DNA from 3 places in the Sporolactobacillus sp. BBK16-2 genome. Region 2 is predicted to be linked to each of the others. Evidence: riboswitches for the same ligand, from Rfam matches in the RefSeq annotation. Region 2 holds a riboswitch; each other region holds the start of a gene.
The links. A riboswitch is a leader RNA that binds a small molecule or an ion and turns the genes downstream of it on or off. The one in region 2 is predicted to bind S-adenosylmethionine.

Region 1 (5,994 bases), 790 kb from region 2:
GATGATCAAATTGGACAAGGTGCTATAAACCTTGGAGATGAGAAGATCAAGGACAGCTACGGGGATACCGAAACGTCGCAGATTAAGGACTTTTCAGGAACACAATATAAAATCAGTGCAGATTTTACTTGGACAAATGCTTCGGAGCCGAATGATCTCGGCTATTTGCTCCGACAGTCCGATGACGGTTCAAAATATGTAAAGGTCGGCTATGATCCGCAAAAGCAGATCGTTTATCTTGACCGTACCAAGGACGGCGAATCGATTAATCGCCAGGAAACAAAAGTAAAGCTGGACAAAAAGGCAAGCAGCATTAAGCTAACCGTATACGTGGATACCTCTTCTATTGAAGTCTTTGTCAATGATGGAGAAAAAGTAATCACACAGCTTGTTTACCCGAATCCGGATCAGCCGTCTGATTCACGCAACCTAGCTTATTTCGTTAATAATGGTACGGTATCGATCAGTCAGGCTGAGGGTGAACATCTTAAAAGCATCTGGGGAAATAATCCAAGTATTAAAGCACCGAATGAGACGACATTGAATTATGGTGACAGTTTTGATGCACTGAATGGCGTGTCGGCCAATGATTTGAAGGATGGCGATCTGACTTCTGATATCAAGGTGTCCGGAGATACAGTGAAAACGAAAACGCCTGGCACCTATCAAATAACCTATTCAGTAGCGAATCAGGCCGGAGTAACAGCAACAAAAACAATAAAAGTCAACATTGTGATGGATGGACAAGCTGCTGCCGATGACGCTGTCCAATTGGTTGAAACGGCGGAACAGAGTCAGCTGCAGAAGGATGCAGATGCAGCAAAGCTGTTTGTTGCTCAGCTGCCGGAAGGAACGACCAAGGATTCGCTGAATGCTCGGTTGAAAGTCGTACAAGAGAAGATAGATGGTGCGGCTGCAGCAGAGGAGGCGGCAAAGGCAGTAGAAGCGGCAACAAAAGCAGTAGAGCAGGCGGAACAAACCAAATCGCAGGCAGATGTGGATGCAGCAAAAGTTAAAGTCAATGCTTTGGCGGAAGGAACGACGAAGGATTCGCTGAATGCTCGGTTGAAAGTTGTACAAGAGAAGATAGATGGTGCGGCTGCGGAAGAGGAGACGGCAAAGGCAGTAGAAGCGGCAACAAAAGCAGTAGAGCAGGCGGAACAAACCAAATCGCAAGCAGACGTGGATGCTGCTCGAGTCAAGGTCAATGCTTTGGCGGACAGCGATGCAAAATCTGCCTTGGAAAAACGTCTTGATGCGCTTCAAAAGACGAGTGATACGGAGAATGCGAAAGAACGTACTTACTATGTGAAAAAGGGCTCCTATCTTTACAGTACGTCAAGCGGCAGCAAGACCAGAATTGATTTTATCGCTGTTAATACAAAGGTCAAGACCAAGACCGACCCATCAGCCAAGATGTACAAGATCACTTATAAAGGAAAAACAGGCTACATTTACAGAGTTAACCTTGGGGAAAAGCCCCTGTCCGTCACACGCTATGTCCATAAATCATCGTATTTGTACAGCACCAATACGAGTAAAAAGCGCAAGGGAATTAAGATCGCAACAAATGTGAAACTGCAGACAATCAGTACGCTCTCATCAAAAATGTACAAAGTGACGTACAAGGGAAAAACAGGCTACGTCTATAAAGTGAATCTCGGAACTAAAGCACAGTCCGTGACGCGTTACGTTCACAAGCCATCGTATTTATACAGCACCAATACGGGTAAGAAACGAAAAGGAATCAAGATCCCGAAAAATACAAAGCTCAAGACCAAAAGTCCCCTGTCAGCAAAAATGTACAAGGTCACTTATAAAGGCAAAACGGGTTATGTATATCGGGTCAATCTAGGCACAAAGCCGCTGAAGAAGCGCTGAGTGCGGAAATAAATAAGAAACAAAAACACCGGAGCGGTAAAAATGCTCCGGTGTTTTTTTACACCATCGGAAGATGCGCAGCATCGTATCAATGGAAAAAACACTTATATTATGAGAAAAGTTGAACCGAAGTGAAAGGGTTAGACCGAACGTTTGAAAAGTTAGGCCGAATCCATGAAAAAATAGGCCTAATCTAGTGAGAGTTAGACCGAAAAGTAGAGGTTAGGCCGAACCGATAGAAAGTTAGACCGAACACTTGAGAAGTTAGCCCGAATCTGTGAAAAATTAGACCGAACGCTCGAAAAGTTGAACCGAATCTCCTTTTGCTTCGCAGTCGTCTTTACTTTGCACGCATTTTTTTAAAATAATCTAGTTTTTACACCTGGATTCTCTTATCTTCTACCTGATTAATTAAAAACGATTCAGTCTATAAGTTTGACAAATCGTCTTGGAATGACTAACAATACAGACAAGCAGGTTGTGATTTTCTGAGTAATATATAGGAGAGATTTAATGAAACAATTAAAAATTGCTCTCGCTAACATACTTCTAACTTTCTCCATTTTGTTCGTGTTGTATCTGACCTTAATTCCACATGGGATTATTCATACCGGGAACGTTGCCGGGACACCTGTTCAGCATTTTACTATTAATTTGAATCCGCTTGTGATCTTTAAAAATTTTCAATCAGCCTCTCTATTTTATTTTATCGTTGATGATCTTGGGAATATTATGCTGTTTTTACCCTTTGGCTTTTTTCTGGCAATGAGGTATCCGCAGTTCCATTGGGCACATGCCTTGTTTATGAGTGCTCTGTTTTCAGCGACTATTGAATGGATCCAGCTTTTCCTGCCTAACCGTATGACCGATATCGATGATGTGATTCTCAACACAACGGGAGCTGTTTTGGGTTACATGTTCTATCGATTTGTTCAGAGAGAGGAACATAGTGGGCAGGAACAGCGGTGAATGAGCTGAGCCTCCAGTCCAATGTTTAATTGTTTTGGTCAGTAAATTACTTCACGTATGCAGACAAGCAATTTCGTTTATCCTATTATTACTGCTGACATTTTAATAACAGGGAGATGATTTTGTGACCGATGAGGAACTATTGACCGAACTCGGATCAGAGGCAGTGTTGAATTATGAACGAAACACGGCACTTTTTTACCTACTTATGGAGAAAGGGATCATCACACAGGAAGAATTTGACGAGAAATTCAAGACCATCCACGAACATTTCGAAGACCACTTGAAAGGAATCTTCGGAGATGATGTAGAAACTGAGTGATTGTCGAACCACCGGCATCGATTGATTTAAAAAAATGGGTGAACTTTAATTCAAAAAAACAAATCGCATAAAAATAGTATGAATTAGTATTGACTCTTCAATGGAACTCTCGTAAGCTTTAAACATCAACTAAATAATTCTTATCTAGAGTGGGGGAGGGACCGGCCCAATGAACCCCGACAACCAGCATAGAAAACTGTGTATGGTGTTAATTCCGGCAGATTTGATCTGAGAGATAAGAAAAGTACAATCGGACGGCAATGGCGACTACTTTTCTTGTGCTCTAAGAAAAGCAGTCGCTTTTATTTTTCTAGGTGTGCTGCTTTTACAAAAAGCAGCAATATAAGAACTTAAGGTTTCTTCAAAAAATCAGTTATGAGGGGTAATAAGATGACTCAATATGAATTAGAAAGTGGGATAGAAAAGTCAACCTTAGCTTTATTTCAGTGGTTTCATCGACATCCCGAACTTGCCCTTGGTGAATTTGAGACGACAAAGAAGATTAAAGCAGTGCTTCAAGAGCACAACATTGACATTTTATCCAATCCAATGGATACAGGGGTCTTTGCGAAGATTGGCGGAAAAAAACCAGGCAGTTTGATCGCGCTGCGAGCGGACATTGATGCACTGCCGATTAATGAGGAGAGTGGTTTGGCCTATTCATCGGAACATTCAAATCGGATGCATGCATGCGGTCATGATTTTCACCTAACCAATTTACTGACGACAGCGATTGAATTAAAGAAAATTGAAGATCAGTTAAACGGAAGCATCTTACTTATTTTTCAGCCGGCTGAAGAGGTGGATCATGGGGCGGACCGAGTTGTAAATACAGGGATATTAAATGGTGTCGAGGCGATTTTCGGACTGCATGTTAATCCAGAACTGCCAACAGGTGTTGTTGGGGTCAAAACGGGGAATTTTAATGCCGCAGTGGATCGCTTTTTTGTTACGTTTCATGGGAAGGGTACGCATGCCGCTCATCCTGAAAGCGGGGATGATGTGATTGTGGCAACAGGTGAATTTATTGTTGCCGCTCAGACCATTGTCAGTCGAAATGTCAATCCGTTTGACCCAAGCGTGGTTTCAATCACACATCTTGAATCCGGAAAGACTTGGAATGTGCTGCCAAACACGTCGCTGCTTGAAGGAACCGTTCGATCCTTTGATAAAAAGGCGAGAGAAAAAATAAAAATGCGTTTGCAGAAAGTAGCAAGCGGCATTGCCGCCACTAACGAGGTCACGAGTGAATTCCAATGGGTGGACGGTGCTCCGGCCGTGGTCAATGATCAACAATTAACAAAATTCGTTGAAACGGTTGCCTTAAAAAAACATTTTGATGTTGTGCATCTAGAAGCAAGTATGGGTGGAGAAGATTTTTCTTGCTATCAACAGATCATACCGGGTACTTTTTTCAATGTAGGTGTTGGGTCAGCATATCCGGTTCATAGCAGTAAATTCAAGGCAGATCCTAAAGCATTTGAGACTTCCATACCTCTGTTTGTTGCCTTGGTGAAATCCTATTTGGAAGGATAGGCGCAGAATTACGCCAGCAAGGAGGAAGAGAGATGGGAGTCGAAGAGAAAAAAGTGATTGTTTTCATTGCGCATCCGGATGATGAAACATTTATCGGTGGCACGTTAGCCAGGTTGGTACGACAAAAAAATAGGGTTCTTGTTGTGATCGCGACAAATGGTGATAAGGGGACACATGATCGGGCGCAGACACCTGAACAAGTGACAACTATTCGACGGACTGAAATGGCACTTGCTGCCCATGTACTCGGGATTACGGTGAACTGGCTTAATTTTTCTGACGGAACTCTGTTTGCTAGAGAAGCACAACTCAAAGAGAAGGTGTTTCGGAAAATCAGATTGGAGCGACCGGATATTTTGATTACTTTTGATCCCTTTAAAAAATATGATGTTCATTTCGATCATATTACAATTGGGTGTGTTGCTTCAGAGGCGGGTTATTTGGCGGACGGCTTCTGCTATTACCCCGAACATCTGGAAGAAGGCATTGAACCTTCAAAGCCGCAGGAAACTTATCTTTTCAACACCGATGACCCTAATTATTCGGTAAATATTCGTGAGACATTCCATTTGAAAGTTCAATCGGCGGAGCAGCATGTCAGTCAGTTTGGCGGCGGCTCCTTTAAAGAACAACTTCTGCATCGAATTCGTTTGGAAGGCGGCAATGAACAGGATCTATATCTTGAATCTTTTCATAAGCTTTATTATAGTGAGCTTTTGATTTAATGTAATTTGCGATAAGTCTCTTCCTTTTATTTGTTATCCGCAGTCGAATGGATGCTTCATTTAATGTTCAGAGAGAGAAACATAGTGGACTGGCCAGTGGCAATTAATTTACCACATCCAGTTCTGAACGCCTCTGCAAATAAATAAGTGAAGAAAATATGAAAGCGCTTTACTGTGAGGGCTTTTTTATGCTACTCTTTGAGTAGGTTCAATGAGAAAACAACCACACAACTCCGCCATAGAAGCTCTTTGAAAGGAGAATGAACAATGCAAAGAAAACTTTATCCTTCAATGATGTGTGCTAATTTTAATCATCTGTCGGAAGAAACACGACTGCTGTCGCAATCGGCAATTGACGGGTTCCACATGGATATTATGGATGGGGCTTTTGTCCCGAATTTTGGGATGAGTCCGGAAGACTTTAAAACAATTTCAGATCACACAAACAAATTGCTTGATGTCCATCTGATGATTTATCATCCGGAAAATTATGTGGAAAAGTTTATTGAATTAGGAGCAAGACGCGTTTACTTTCATCCCGAAGCAACGCCGCACGCATCC
Region 2 (5,994 bases):
ACAAGAAGAAAAAGTTCAGGCAGACATTCATGCCGTTGTGCAAGCGGCCGAAAAACAGGCGCTTGTTAAAGTAATCATCGAAGCCTGTTTGTTAACCGATGATGAGAAGGCGCGTGCTTGTCAGTTAGCTGTTCAGGCGGGAGCGGATTATGTGAAGACATCAACCGGATTTTCTACCGGAGGTGCAACCGTTGAAGATGTTGCGCTCATGCGTCAGACGGTGGGTGAAAATGTCGGCGTCAAAGCGGCAGGCGGCATTCATTCGAAAGCAGATGCCGAAGCAATGATCGCTGCTGGTGCTTCTCGGATTGGTGCAAGCTCAGGGGTTAAAATCATTGCTGAGGCAAACGGAAACGGGAATACGCTTTAATAAAGACTTGAATTAATTGTGTATAGTGTGGTATACTTTTTGTCGTGCCGAATGAGTGGGATTGTTCCCGTTCAACTGTTGCACGATGATTATAGGGCGTTGGGCAAGTGGTTAAGCCAATGGATTCTCATTCCATGATCGCGGGTTCAATTCCCGTACGCCCTCTATAAACGAAAAGCAGCCATCCGGTTAAGACGGATGGCATTTATTTTTACTTTCGTTATTGTAAGCGTTTACATATTGAGCTACAATAAAGAAGGAAAATGTGAACAGAATGTGACGATGCAATGAGTAATTTTTGAGCATATAAAAAAATAATGAAAGGACGTGATGATTTTGGCTAAAAAAAGAATTGTCATTCTTGGAGCAGGTTATGGAGGATTGCGCACATTAAAGAAATTGCAAAAAATGAAACCAAATGCAGACCTTATTCTTATTGATAAGAACAATTACCATTGTGAAACGACTTCACTTCATGAGGTTGCAGCCGGGACATCGAATTCAGATGAAATTTGCTATTCACTTAATCTTGTTATTGATCAAAAGCAGACAACATTTATTCAGGGTACTGTCCTGCATGTGGACAAGGAAGCAAGACAGGTCTTCCTGAAGGATCATGATCCTGTTTCCTATGACTATTTGCTGATTGGATTGGGTTTTGAACCGGAATATTTCGGTATCAAAGGCATGAATCGCTATGGTCTGTCCATCGCAGATATTCCTTCTGTAACGAAAATAAAAGATCATATTGAAAATCAGTTTGAAAAATGGAGTAATGATCATCGTCCGGAGCATTTGGTGATTGCAGTCGGCGGTGCAGGGTTTACAAGTTTTGAATTTTTGGGAGAACTGACTCATCGCATTCCGAAACTTATTGAACAGTTCCAAGTGGATCGGAGTTTAGTACGTATCCTGTGTATTGAACCAACGCCTCATGCGCTTCCGATGTTCAATCGAAAATTGGCGGAATACGGCGCACATAAGCTGAGCGAGAACGGTGTTGAATTTATAATCGGCAGGGTCAGCGGTATTGATGCTGAACGGATCTATTACAAATCAGGTGATCAAATCAAAACGCTTCAGGCCGGTACATTTGTTTGGACCGGGGGAGTCAGCGGAAGTTCTGTTGTCAGTGCATCGGGATTTGCGCAGCGCCGCGGTCGCGTGATTGTTAACGATGACTTATCTGTTCCTGATCATCCGGAAATTCTGATTATAGGCGATTGTTCAGCTGTCATTAATCCGGAAGATGGTCGTCCCTATCCGACCACCGCGCAAATTGCGATGCAGCAAGCGGATTGTGCGGCATATAACTTGAATGCAAGGATTGAGGAAGCGTCGACAAAGCCGTTTGTCTTTAAATTTATGGGCACCGTGTGTTCGCTTGGCCGCAATGATGCGGTCGGAGAAATTATGGGCAGAAATCTCAAAGGCCGACCGGCATCCATTATGAAAAAAGTGATTGAAAACCGATCGCTGGCAAAAATCGGCGGTGTTGAAACCATGATAAAAAAAGGGAGATTCAGCCTGAACAAATAAAAAATAATAAGGAGCCTGCAAACTAAATCATTTGCAGGCTCCTTCTAGTTAATAACCCCCGATAGCTTTACTCTTTGTCTATTCTATTATTTAGCTGCGACCGCGTCCGGAACTTTTGCCAATGCCTGTTCCAGATCATAGATGATGTCGTCAACGCTTTCGATACCAATGGATACACGAATCAGTTCGGGTGTTACACCGGTAAAGGCCTGTTCTTCCGCAGTCAATTCAGCATGTGTCGTGCTTGCCGGATGAATGATCAGCGATTTTGCATCGGCCACATTGGCGAGCAATGAGAACAGCTTTACATTGTTGATTAATGTCTTACCCGCTTGTAGTCCGCCTTTCACGCCAAATGTGAAAATGGATCCGGGACCTTTTGGAAAGTATTTTTTTGACAGTTCTTTGTATGGGTTGCCATCAAGTTCAGGATAGTTTACCCATGTGATTTTCGGATGATTGTTTAAAAACTCAGCAACTTTGCGTGCATTTTGAACATGGCGTTCCACACGCAGGGAAAGAGATTCCAAGCCTTGCAGGAACAGGAATGCATTCTGCGGGCTGACTGTTGCGCCTGTGTTGCGCAGCAGCTGAATACGTGCTTTTGCAGCGAATGAAGCAGGTGCGAGATCAGCATAGACCAAGCCGCCGTAGCTTTTGTCCGGTGTCGTGAAATCAGGGAATTTGCCACTTGCCCGCCAGTCAAATTTTCCTCCGTCAACGAGAATGCCTCCGATAGCAGTTCCGTGGCCACCAATAAATTTCGTAGCAGAATGGACAACGACATCTGCGCCGAATTCGATTGGACGAACGAGGTAAGGTGTTCCGAAGGTGTTGTCAACAATGAGAGGAATTTTATTTTCGTGTGCGATATTGGCAACGGCTTCGATATCGAGAATATTGATTTTCGGGTTACCAATCGTTTCACCGTAGAGTGCTTTTGTATTATCACGGATTGCTGCGCGGAAATTTTCCGGATCATCCGGATCAACGAATGTGACATCAATACCGAGTTTTTTCAAAGTGACATTGAACAATTCATACGTACCACCGTACAAGGTAGAGGCAGCAACAATATGATCACCGGCATTTGCAACATTCAAAATGGCGTACGTAATCGCCGCAAGTCCTGAAGAGGTGGCAAGAGCTGCGGATCCGCCTTCAAGCTGAGCAACGCGCTGTTCAAAGACATCTTCAGTTGGGTTCATAATGCGTGCATACACATTGCCCGGCCTTTTCAATTGAAAGAAGTCTGCTGCTTCGTCTGCATCCTTGAATACAAATGAAGTAGTCTGATAGATTGGTACGGCACGTGCACCTGTTGCAGGATCAGGCACTTGACCTGCGTGTACCTGCAAAGTCTCAAAACCATATTTTCTTTCCTCTGCCATGTTCATCTCTCCCTATGTTCTTTAAGTTTTACATTAAATAAAATCTTAGAAAAAAGGGTGCGCAGATTAAAAGACCGCTTCCCGCAGAGTAGATAGGGAAGCGGCCTTATTCGCCGGTTCTTTTCTTATCTGCCAGAATTTAATCTGCTGGAATTAACACCATACACATCAAACGTGCTGGTTGTCGGGCTTCGTCGGGCCAGTCCCTCCGCCACTCTTGATAAGATTTATTTAATTGTGTACAGTTTATCGTGCTGTGTTTTATTTGTCAAGCAATAAATACAAGTAATTTGATATGTTTAATCAAAAATAAAGAAAAAGGCGAATGCGTGAAGCATTCGTCTCTTTCTGATAGAATGACAGACCTGATTAATAGAGACCGTCAACTGTTTCTTTTGTGCTGATGTAGATATTCTTCGTTTGCGTATAAGCATCAAGAATACTCTTATACGTTTCACGGCCGATACCGGATTTCTTGTAGCCGCCGAATGGAGCACCTGCAGGAAGCTGGTTGTAGGTGTTGACCCACATACGACCGGTACGTACGCTGCGAGCGACACGGAGTGCCTTGTTGATATCTTGTGTCCATACCGCACCGCCAAGACCGTAATCCGATTGGTTTGCGAGTTTAATTGCTTCATCTGCATCTTTAAATTTGATAACCGTTGCAACCGGTCCGAAGATTTCTTCCTGAGCGATTCGCATGTCGTTATTTGCGTCTGCAAGAAGCGTTGGGGCCATGAAGACACCTTTATCGAGGTTGTTGTCCGTCAGCTGGCATCCGCCGGTCACAAGCTTTGCGCCTTCATCCTGGCCGATCTTAACATATTCCAAGATCTTTTCCAGTTGCCGTTTGTTGACTTGAGCACCCATTTGAACGCCGTCTTCCCAAGGCAAACCGACATTAACTTTCTCGAATGCATCTTTTAGTGCGCTAACGAATTTATCATAGATGCCTTCTTGAACGAAGATTCGTGAACCTGCACAGCATACTTGGCCTTGATTGAATAGAATGCCGAGCTGTGCGCCTTCAATGGCACGTTCCCATGGAGCGTCATCAAAGAAAATGTTGGCCGATTTGCCGCCGAGTTCAAGGGTTGCCGGAATCAAGCGCTTTGCAGCTGCCGCGGCAACTTCATAACCGATTTGGGTTGAGCCGGTGAACGCAAGCTTTGCAAAGCCGGGATGATGCAGCATATAATCGCCGGAATCAGAGCCGCGTCCGGTAATAACATTCACGACTCCTGCTGGGAGTGCCTGATCGAAAATTTTAGCCAATTCGAGCAGACTCAGTGATGTTGAAGAAGATGGGTGAATGACAACCGTGTTTCCTGCTGCAATTGCAGGAGCAATCTTCCAAGCGGCCATCAGCAATGGGAAGTTCCAAGGAACAATTTGCCCAACGACACCAATAGGTTCCTTTAGATTGATGGTCAATGTATTTTCGTCAAGTGCGTTAGCCGTGCCTTCTTCGGAACGGATAACACCGGCAAAATAGCGGAAGTGATCTGAACTTGCCGGAACGTCAATTCCCTTTGTTTCACGAAGCGGTTTGCCGTTATCTAATGTTTCAACAAGTGCCAGGTGATCAGCGTTTTCATCAATTAAATCAGCGATCTTAAGCAACAGAGTACTTTTCTCTTGAACGCTGACATCCTTCCATGTGTCAAATGCTTTTGTAGCTGCTTCCACAGCTGCGTCTACATCGGCATGACTCGCGTCAGTGAATTCAGTCAGCTTTTCACCGGTGCTAGGATTGTAGCTTGCTATTTTTTTACCTTCAGAGCCTTCAACCCATTTACCGCCGATATATAGTTTGTATTCAGTATCTACTGCGTGTTCCAGGACTGTGTCTTTAATACTCATTGCACATCTTCCCTTCAAAATTTAGTGTAATTAATATCACATGTCTATTGTAATGCAGAGTTTCAAAAAATAAAAAGAAAACGCTCTCTATTTTTAAAACAAATGCAAAATGCTAATTGTAACGGATGCGACTGTTACTCAAATGGATAGCGGATGCCCCATTGATCACGCACGTTGGTCATAATTTTCATCACACTGTCGGTCAGCGGAAGTGTTTGTTCATCAATTTCTCGGTTTACTGCAGCATTCATGTAATCGTATTCATAAACCATTGCCTGATCAGTGCTTCCGGCTTTAAGTGTTTCCGTGCGACCATCCGGATAGGTAATGGTCGCTTGATCAGCTCGCGGAAAATTGTCCACAGTTATATAAGCTTTATCTCCGGTGACAATTCCCCGTTTCGGCAATTTCGCTCTCATCGTGAGTGTAACAACAGCCATTTGGTCATCCGGATTTTTTAAAATAATGCCGGATTGTTCATCGGCACCGGTCTCGAATTGTTTGACTGTGGTCAAGATTTCATTAGGCTGGCTGCTGAGAAAGAAACGCGCAAAGGACAGGGCGTATGCACCAATATCAAGAAGTGCGCCTCCTGCGAGATTCATATTGAAGAAACGATTGTTTACGTCATATGGTTTTAGGCTGCCGAAGGTAACGTTCACCATTTTGACTTCGCCAATGGCTCCGCTCTCGACGACTTCCTTCAGCTTTTGATAAAGTGGCATGTGATAAATCGTCATTGCCTCGGCAACAATCAAATTCTTTTGCTTTGCGTAACGAATGACAGGATCCAGTTGCCTGCTGCTGACTGTAATTGCCTTTTCGCAT
Region 3 (5,994 bases), 230 kb from region 2:
TCTGTTGGGCTTGATATGATTGCAATTCCCGGAGATACACCGGCAGAAACGATTTCTGCGATGATCGCCGATGAAGCAGCGATTGGTGTCATTAACAATAAAACGACGGCGGTCCGTGTGATTCCAGCTCTCGGTAAATCGGTTGGCGATACGGTCGAATTTGGCGGTTTGCTCGGATATGCTCCTGTTATGGATGTTAACCGCAATTCTTCAGCTGATTTTATCGCACGAGGCGGCAGAATTCCGGCTCCGATCCATTCCTTTAAAAATTAAAGCTTCGCTGAAGTTTGTGTTCATAAACGCCAGCAAAATAAGAAAAGAACGGAACCCTTTTTACTTAGGGTTCCGTTCTTTTTTAGTGATTAGCGGTTGTTATGATTTTGATCTTTATTCTGATCAAAGTTTTCAGCATAATTTTTCGAATCCGCATGGTCACCGGTACGTTGTGCACGTTCTCTTTCTTCTACAGAATGTTCATCAAGCGGTTCGGCAAATTCTTCATTAAATTGCTTTGCAGCTTTTTTACCTTTTTCATCTTTAAAACTCACGATGCTCACAGCTTTCTTTTTGGTTTTTGACGTTTCCGTCAAGAAGTAGTGTGAACGTATTTTAAATAATTATGCCTTTCATCATTTAAGTCAGTTCCAGCAGGCACGAAGCGAATAAAAGGATATAAAGACAGTGAATACCATATCCTAAAGCAATTACAGATAAAGGAGAGGGTAACATGAAAAGCGGCCGTTTAGATGGAGTAAATTTGCAAAAAGAAATTGTCAGCAAGGATACTTATGAAAAGAAGTTAGCCAAGTACCAATTGAAGTTGTTGTCGATGCAGCATCTGCTGCTCGAACATAATTTAGGTGTGATTTTTGTCTTCGAAGGCTGGGACGCAGCAGGGAAAGGCGGTGCGATTAAACGAGCGGTGGCGAATCTTGATCCGCGAGGGGTTCGTGTCTGGCCAATTGCGGCACCCGCGCCTCATGAGAAACGGTACCATTACATGCAGCGCTTCTGGAGAAAGATTCCTCAATATGGTCAGATCGCGATTTTTGATCGATCCTGGTACGGTCGTGTTCTCGTCGAGCGCGTTGAACAGTTGGCAGAACCTAAAGAATGGAAACGTGCTTTTCAAGAAATTAACGAATTTGAAAAAGAATTGACGAATGATCGCTACATGATCGATAAATTCTGGCTGCACATTGATAAAGCGGAACAATACAAACGTTTTAAAAAACGTGAATCTGATCCGCTAAAAAAGTGGAAAATCACGGATGAGGATTGGCGAAATCGTGAAAAATGGGAGCACTATGTGACTGCAGCCGAAGAAATGTTTGATAAAACTGATACAGCCGCGGCGCATTGGCATATTATCCCTGCCAATAGCAAATGGTATGCCCGCATTGCCATTCTAAAGCAAATGACTCGATCAATTGAGAATCACTTGAAAGCAAATGGTTTTGATCTCTCAGAACTTCCTGATGTTTCAAAAATAATCAAAGATCAAACAAAATAGTTTCCAGTCACGGTACGGCATGCTTTTGCAGTTTGTCTTTTTTAAGTTATACTTTTGAGTAGAGGGTGTTGTTTGCAAGAAAAAATTGTTTTTGCACGGCACGACGGACAGGCGGGGGAGGGAACGTTTTGAGTATTTTGCAAAAGCATGCAATCATTGACATCGGATCGAATTCCATTCGACTTGTAATTATTGGCGTTGATCAGGATTATTTTTCTAAAGAACTGCTGAATTTTAAAACCGTCGCACGATTAAGCAACTACATAGATGAAAATGATCAATTAAGCAATAAAGGCGTGTCCATCCTTTTGGACGTGCTAAAAAGATTTCAGTTTATCATTGAACATGAACAAGGGGTCAGCGTTGTTGACGCTTTTGCCACGGCTGCTATGCGTAAAGCGAGAAATCGTGAAGAAGTGCTGAAGTGTGTTTACGATGAAACCGGGCTCAATGTTCGACTTCTTTCAGGGATGAAGGAAGCCTATTACGGCTATTTCGCAGTCGTTAATTCAACTTATGTAGAGAACGGGATCACGATTGATATTGGTGGAGGCAGTACGGAGGTTACCATGTTCAGGAGACGCCGGCTGATCCATTCTCACTCCTTTTCATTTGGTGCTGTCACTCTGTACCAGACCTTCTACAAAGACAATGATCCATATGCAGGAGACCGACTAGAGGCTTATATAAAGAAAGAATTCGCATCGCTTGAGTGGTTGTGCGGCAATGAGCTTCCTATTATTGGTATAGGGGGAACCGCCAGAAATTTAGCGCGTATTGACCAGATCCAGGAACATTACCCATTGGTGGGGCTCCATCAATATACAATTCCGCGTGAGCGTCTAAATCAGTTGAAAGAGAAATTGGCTTCGATGACACTTGAGGAACGTGAGAGTATGGACGGACTCTCAAAAGACCGGTCGGATATTATTTTGCCTGCATCGGCGGTTATTAATCTGCTTGTGAAACTGAATCGCGGAGACAGGTTTATGTTGAGCGGAGAGGGGTTGCGCGAAGGCGTATTCTATGAATGGGTGCTCAAACAAAGGAATGAAGAGCGTATCCCGTATGTTTTGAATGAAAGCCTGCGGCAGCTGCGGCGCAATTTTAATTTGGACAGCCGTCATACTGCGTATGTGAAGAAATTAGCGTTTCAAATCTTGGATGGCATATTGGATTTATTCAAAGGAGACGATTCAGAGGAACGCATTGCCTGGTTGCTTTCGCATAGCGCGGATCTTGCTTATTTAGGGGAATTTATAAATAATGAATCCAGCAGTGCACAAACCTTTTATTTACTGACTAATATGAACATTAATGGGATCAGCCACCGCGACCGCCTGGCTGTAGCGCTGATCGCTTCGTTTAAGAATCGGTCGAATCTCAGCGACTTTGCCAAGTCGTTCCAGCAAATGGCAACCAAAGAAGACATGAAACTGTATGAGACACTCGGCGCTGTGTTGCGTCTCGCACATGATTTCGATCGTACAAAATTGCATGTCGTCAATCGATTAACGCTCAAACAGACGAAGAAAAAGCAGCTTCAGTTGACTGCCTATTATCATGATGATGCCTATTTTGAAGAACAAGCTGCACAAAGACATAAAAAACATCTTGAGCGGGCATTAAAGACGTCAGTGATGATTCAATTCAAAAATGCGGATGAATAGGGCTTGTCAAGCTTTTCAATAAGGTGGAAAATGGTAGACAAAAGAAGACAATGAGAAGGGGTTTTTTATGGCTATTTTAGTATTGGGCGGCGCCGGATACATTGGTTCGCACGCGGTTTATCAACTCATCGATGCCGGCGAGGATGTGGTTGTTGTCGACAACTTGCAGACCGGTCATAAGGATGCACTTCATCCGAACGCAAAATTTTATCAAGGAGATATTCGCGACAAGACGTTCTTGGATTCTGTATTTAAGAAAGAAAATATTAAAGGCGTCATTCATTTTGCCGCCAATTCTTTAGTCGGCGAATCGGTTGAGAAGCCGCTGAAGTATTTCAATAATAATGTCTACGGGATGCAAATTCTTTTGGAAGTTATGAACGATAATAACGTGAAACACATCGTATTTTCTTCAACTGCGGCAACATACGGCGAACCGGAAGTTGTTCCGATTACCGAAGACATGCCGACGCAGCCGACCAATCCATACGGCGAAACCAAGCTTACAATGGAAAAGATGATGAAATGGTGTGATCGTGCGTATGGCATGCGATTTGTTGCCCTTCGTTACTTCAATGTTGCCGGCGCAAGTAAAGGCGGATCAATTGGGGAGGATCACCATCCGGAAACACACTTAATTCCGATTGTTCTCCAGGTTGCTGCCGGTGAGCGTGACCATATCTCCATTTTCGGCGATGATTATGCAACCAAAGATGGGACCTGCGTCCGTGATTATGTGCACATTGAGGATCTGATCGCCGCACATCGCCTGGCACTTCGCTATCTGTTTGACGGCGGCAAGAGTGATGTATTCAACCTTGGCTCAAGTGAAGGATTTTCGGTTAAGGAAATTATTGAGGCGGCAAGAAAAGTTACCGGAGAGGCTATTCCTGCTGAACTGGCTCCAAGACGTGCGGGAGATCCGAGCACGCTGATCGCTTCCCCTGAAAAGGCAAAGCGTGTGCTTGGTTGGAACCCGAAACACACGAACATTCCTGAAATACTTGCCGATGCCTGGGCTTGGCACAGCAGCCACCCAAAAGGTTACGCGACAACCGTTGAATCGGCTAAGTAATTAAGAATAGCAGCTTGTTTGTGGAACTATATGGAACTTAACGACAAAGTTTTGACACATTCGCGATTTCGCGGTACAATCGTATCACTAACCAATTGAATACTTCTTATCCAGAGCGGCGGAGGGACTGGCCCGATGAAACCCGGCAACCAAATGAAAATTTAGGTGCCAATTCCTGCAGAATCCATTTGGATTTTGAGAGATAAGAGAAGATATGAACGGATCAGGCTTCTCTCTTCTCGAGGGAAGCCTTTATTAGTTCCGAGCTCTTCATAAATTAGGAAAACTGGATGATTGGAAAAGCCTTCGGTTAGAAATCAGAGTATTCTTATATACAAACAGGAGGAAGCAAACATTGAAAAAGATTACTGCAGTTATCTCAGCGTTTTTAGCATTTTCTTTAATTTTTGTTTTGGCCGCTTGCGGCAATAGTTCTTCAAAGGAATTGAGTGAAAAGGAAATTACGGTCGGTGTGACCGGCGGTCCTCACCAACAAGTAATGGAACAAGTCGTTAAGTTGGCGAAAAAAGACGGATTGACAATTAAATTGAAAGTATTCAACGATTACAATCAGCCGAATATTGCACTGAACGATAAAGATCTGGATGCGAACAGCTACCAGACGCTCCCATTCCTCAAGGATCAGATTAAAAATAAAAACTATAAAATTACTGATGTGTTCAAAACCGTGGCCTTTCCAATGGGGATCTACTCGAAAAAAATTAAAAGTCTTAAAGATTTGAAAGACGGCGACAAGATTGCAGTACCGAATGACCCGGCTAACGAGCTCCGCGCTTTGCAATTATTTGAGAAGGCCGGCGTTATTAAACTGAAGAAGGGTGCTGGGATTACATCAACGAAACGCGACGTGGTCAGCAATCCCAAACATCTGAAGATTATCGAATTGGATGCCGCACAGCTTCCGGCACAACTTGGTGAAGTTACTGCATCCGCAATTAATACCAACTTTGCGATGGGCGCAGGTCTTACAGTGTTGAAGGATTCTATTTTCCATGAACCGCTTGAAAACAACCCGTACCCTAACTATTTTGTTGTCCGTACCGATAATAAGAATGATAAAGTAGTCAAGCAGCTGAAGAAATACTATCAATCGAAGGAAGTCAAAGCATACATTAAGAAACAGTTTGGCGGTTCCGTAGTTCCTGCTTGGTAAGGAGGAAGCATCTTGATTAAATTACAGCATGTGTCAAAAACGTTTCGTGTTGGAAAGAACAAGATTGAGGCCTTGAAGGACGTTTCCCTTGAGGTAAACAAAGGTGAAATTTTTGGTGTTATCGGTTTCAGCGGTGCCGGAAAGAGTACACTGATCCGTTGTGTAAACCTGCTTGAGCGGCCAACAAACGGGCAGGTGTTTGTCGATGATCAGGATGTTTTGGAGCTGAATAAAAAAGGCTTGCGGCAATTAAGACGTAAAATCGGTATGATTTTTCAAGGTTACAATTTGCTTGAGACAGCGAATGTCTATGACAATGTTGCAACGCCGCTAAAATTGGAAGGCGTGCCGAAAGAAGAAATTAAGAAGCGCACCGAAAAGTACTTAGAGATTGTCGGATTGTCAGATCGGCAGAGTGCTTTTCCGAGCCAATTATCCGGAGGCCAAAAACAGCGTGTGGCCATTGCCCGCGCGCTCGCTCATGAACCGGAAGTGCTGCTCAGCGATGAGGCAACGAGTGCACTGGATCCGAATACAACCGAGGCAATTCTTGAATTATTGC

Region 1: linked by a shared signal. The riboswitch ahead of AC6F33_RS03455 (amidohydrolase) and the one ahead of AC6F33_RS16785 (O-acetylhomoserine aminocarboxypropyltransferase/cysteine synthase family protein) in region 2 are both predicted to bind S-adenosylmethionine.
Region 3: linked by a shared signal. The riboswitch ahead of AC6F33_RS15740 (MetQ/NlpA family ABC transporter substrate-binding protein) and the one ahead of AC6F33_RS16785 (O-acetylhomoserine aminocarboxypropyltransferase/cysteine synthase family protein) in region 2 are both predicted to bind S-adenosylmethionine.

The regions. Positions count from the first base shown of each region.
Region 1 is NZ_CM187611.1:676,210-682,203, forward strand. It holds gene AC6F33_RS03440 (GH32 C-terminal domain-containing protein) at 1-1,881, shown strand, start outside; gene AC6F33_RS03445 (VanZ family protein) at 2,395-2,850, shown strand; gene AC6F33_RS03450 (hypothetical protein) at 2,975-3,172, shown strand; SAM riboswitch class I at 3,310-3,414, shown strand; gene AC6F33_RS03455 (amidohydrolase) at 3,563-4,708, shown strand; gene AC6F33_RS03460 (PIG-L deacetylase family protein) at 4,741-5,433, shown strand; gene AC6F33_RS03465 (ribulose-phosphate 3-epimerase) at 5,701-5,994, shown strand, end outside.
Region 2 is NZ_CM187611.1:3,401,950-3,407,943, reverse strand. It holds gene deoC (deoxyribose-phosphate aldolase) at 1-370, shown strand, start outside; tRNA gene AC6F33_RS16795 (tRNA-Glu) at 464-535, shown strand; gene AC6F33_RS16790 (NAD(P)/FAD-dependent oxidoreductase) at 707-1,909, shown strand; gene AC6F33_RS16785 (O-acetylhomoserine aminocarboxypropyltransferase/cysteine synthase family protein) at 1,996-3,300, opposite strand; SAM riboswitch class I at 3,423-3,527, opposite strand; gene AC6F33_RS16780 (aldehyde dehydrogenase family protein) at 3,670-5,166, opposite strand; gene AC6F33_RS16775 (Gfo/Idh/MocA family protein) at 5,301-5,994, opposite strand, start outside.
Region 3 is NZ_CM187611.1:3,167,290-3,173,283, reverse strand. It holds gene AC6F33_RS15765 (PFL family protein) at 1-273, shown strand, start outside; gene AC6F33_RS15760 (hypothetical protein) at 363-548, opposite strand; gene AC6F33_RS15755 (polyphosphate kinase 2 family protein) at 728-1,513, shown strand; gene AC6F33_RS15750 (Ppx/GppA phosphatase family protein) at 1,642-3,183, shown strand; gene galE (UDP-glucose 4-epimerase GalE) at 3,251-4,258, shown strand; SAM riboswitch class I at 4,362-4,467, shown strand; gene AC6F33_RS15740 (MetQ/NlpA family ABC transporter substrate-binding protein) at 4,614-5,432, shown strand; gene AC6F33_RS15735 (methionine ABC transporter ATP-binding protein) at 5,445-5,994, shown strand, end outside.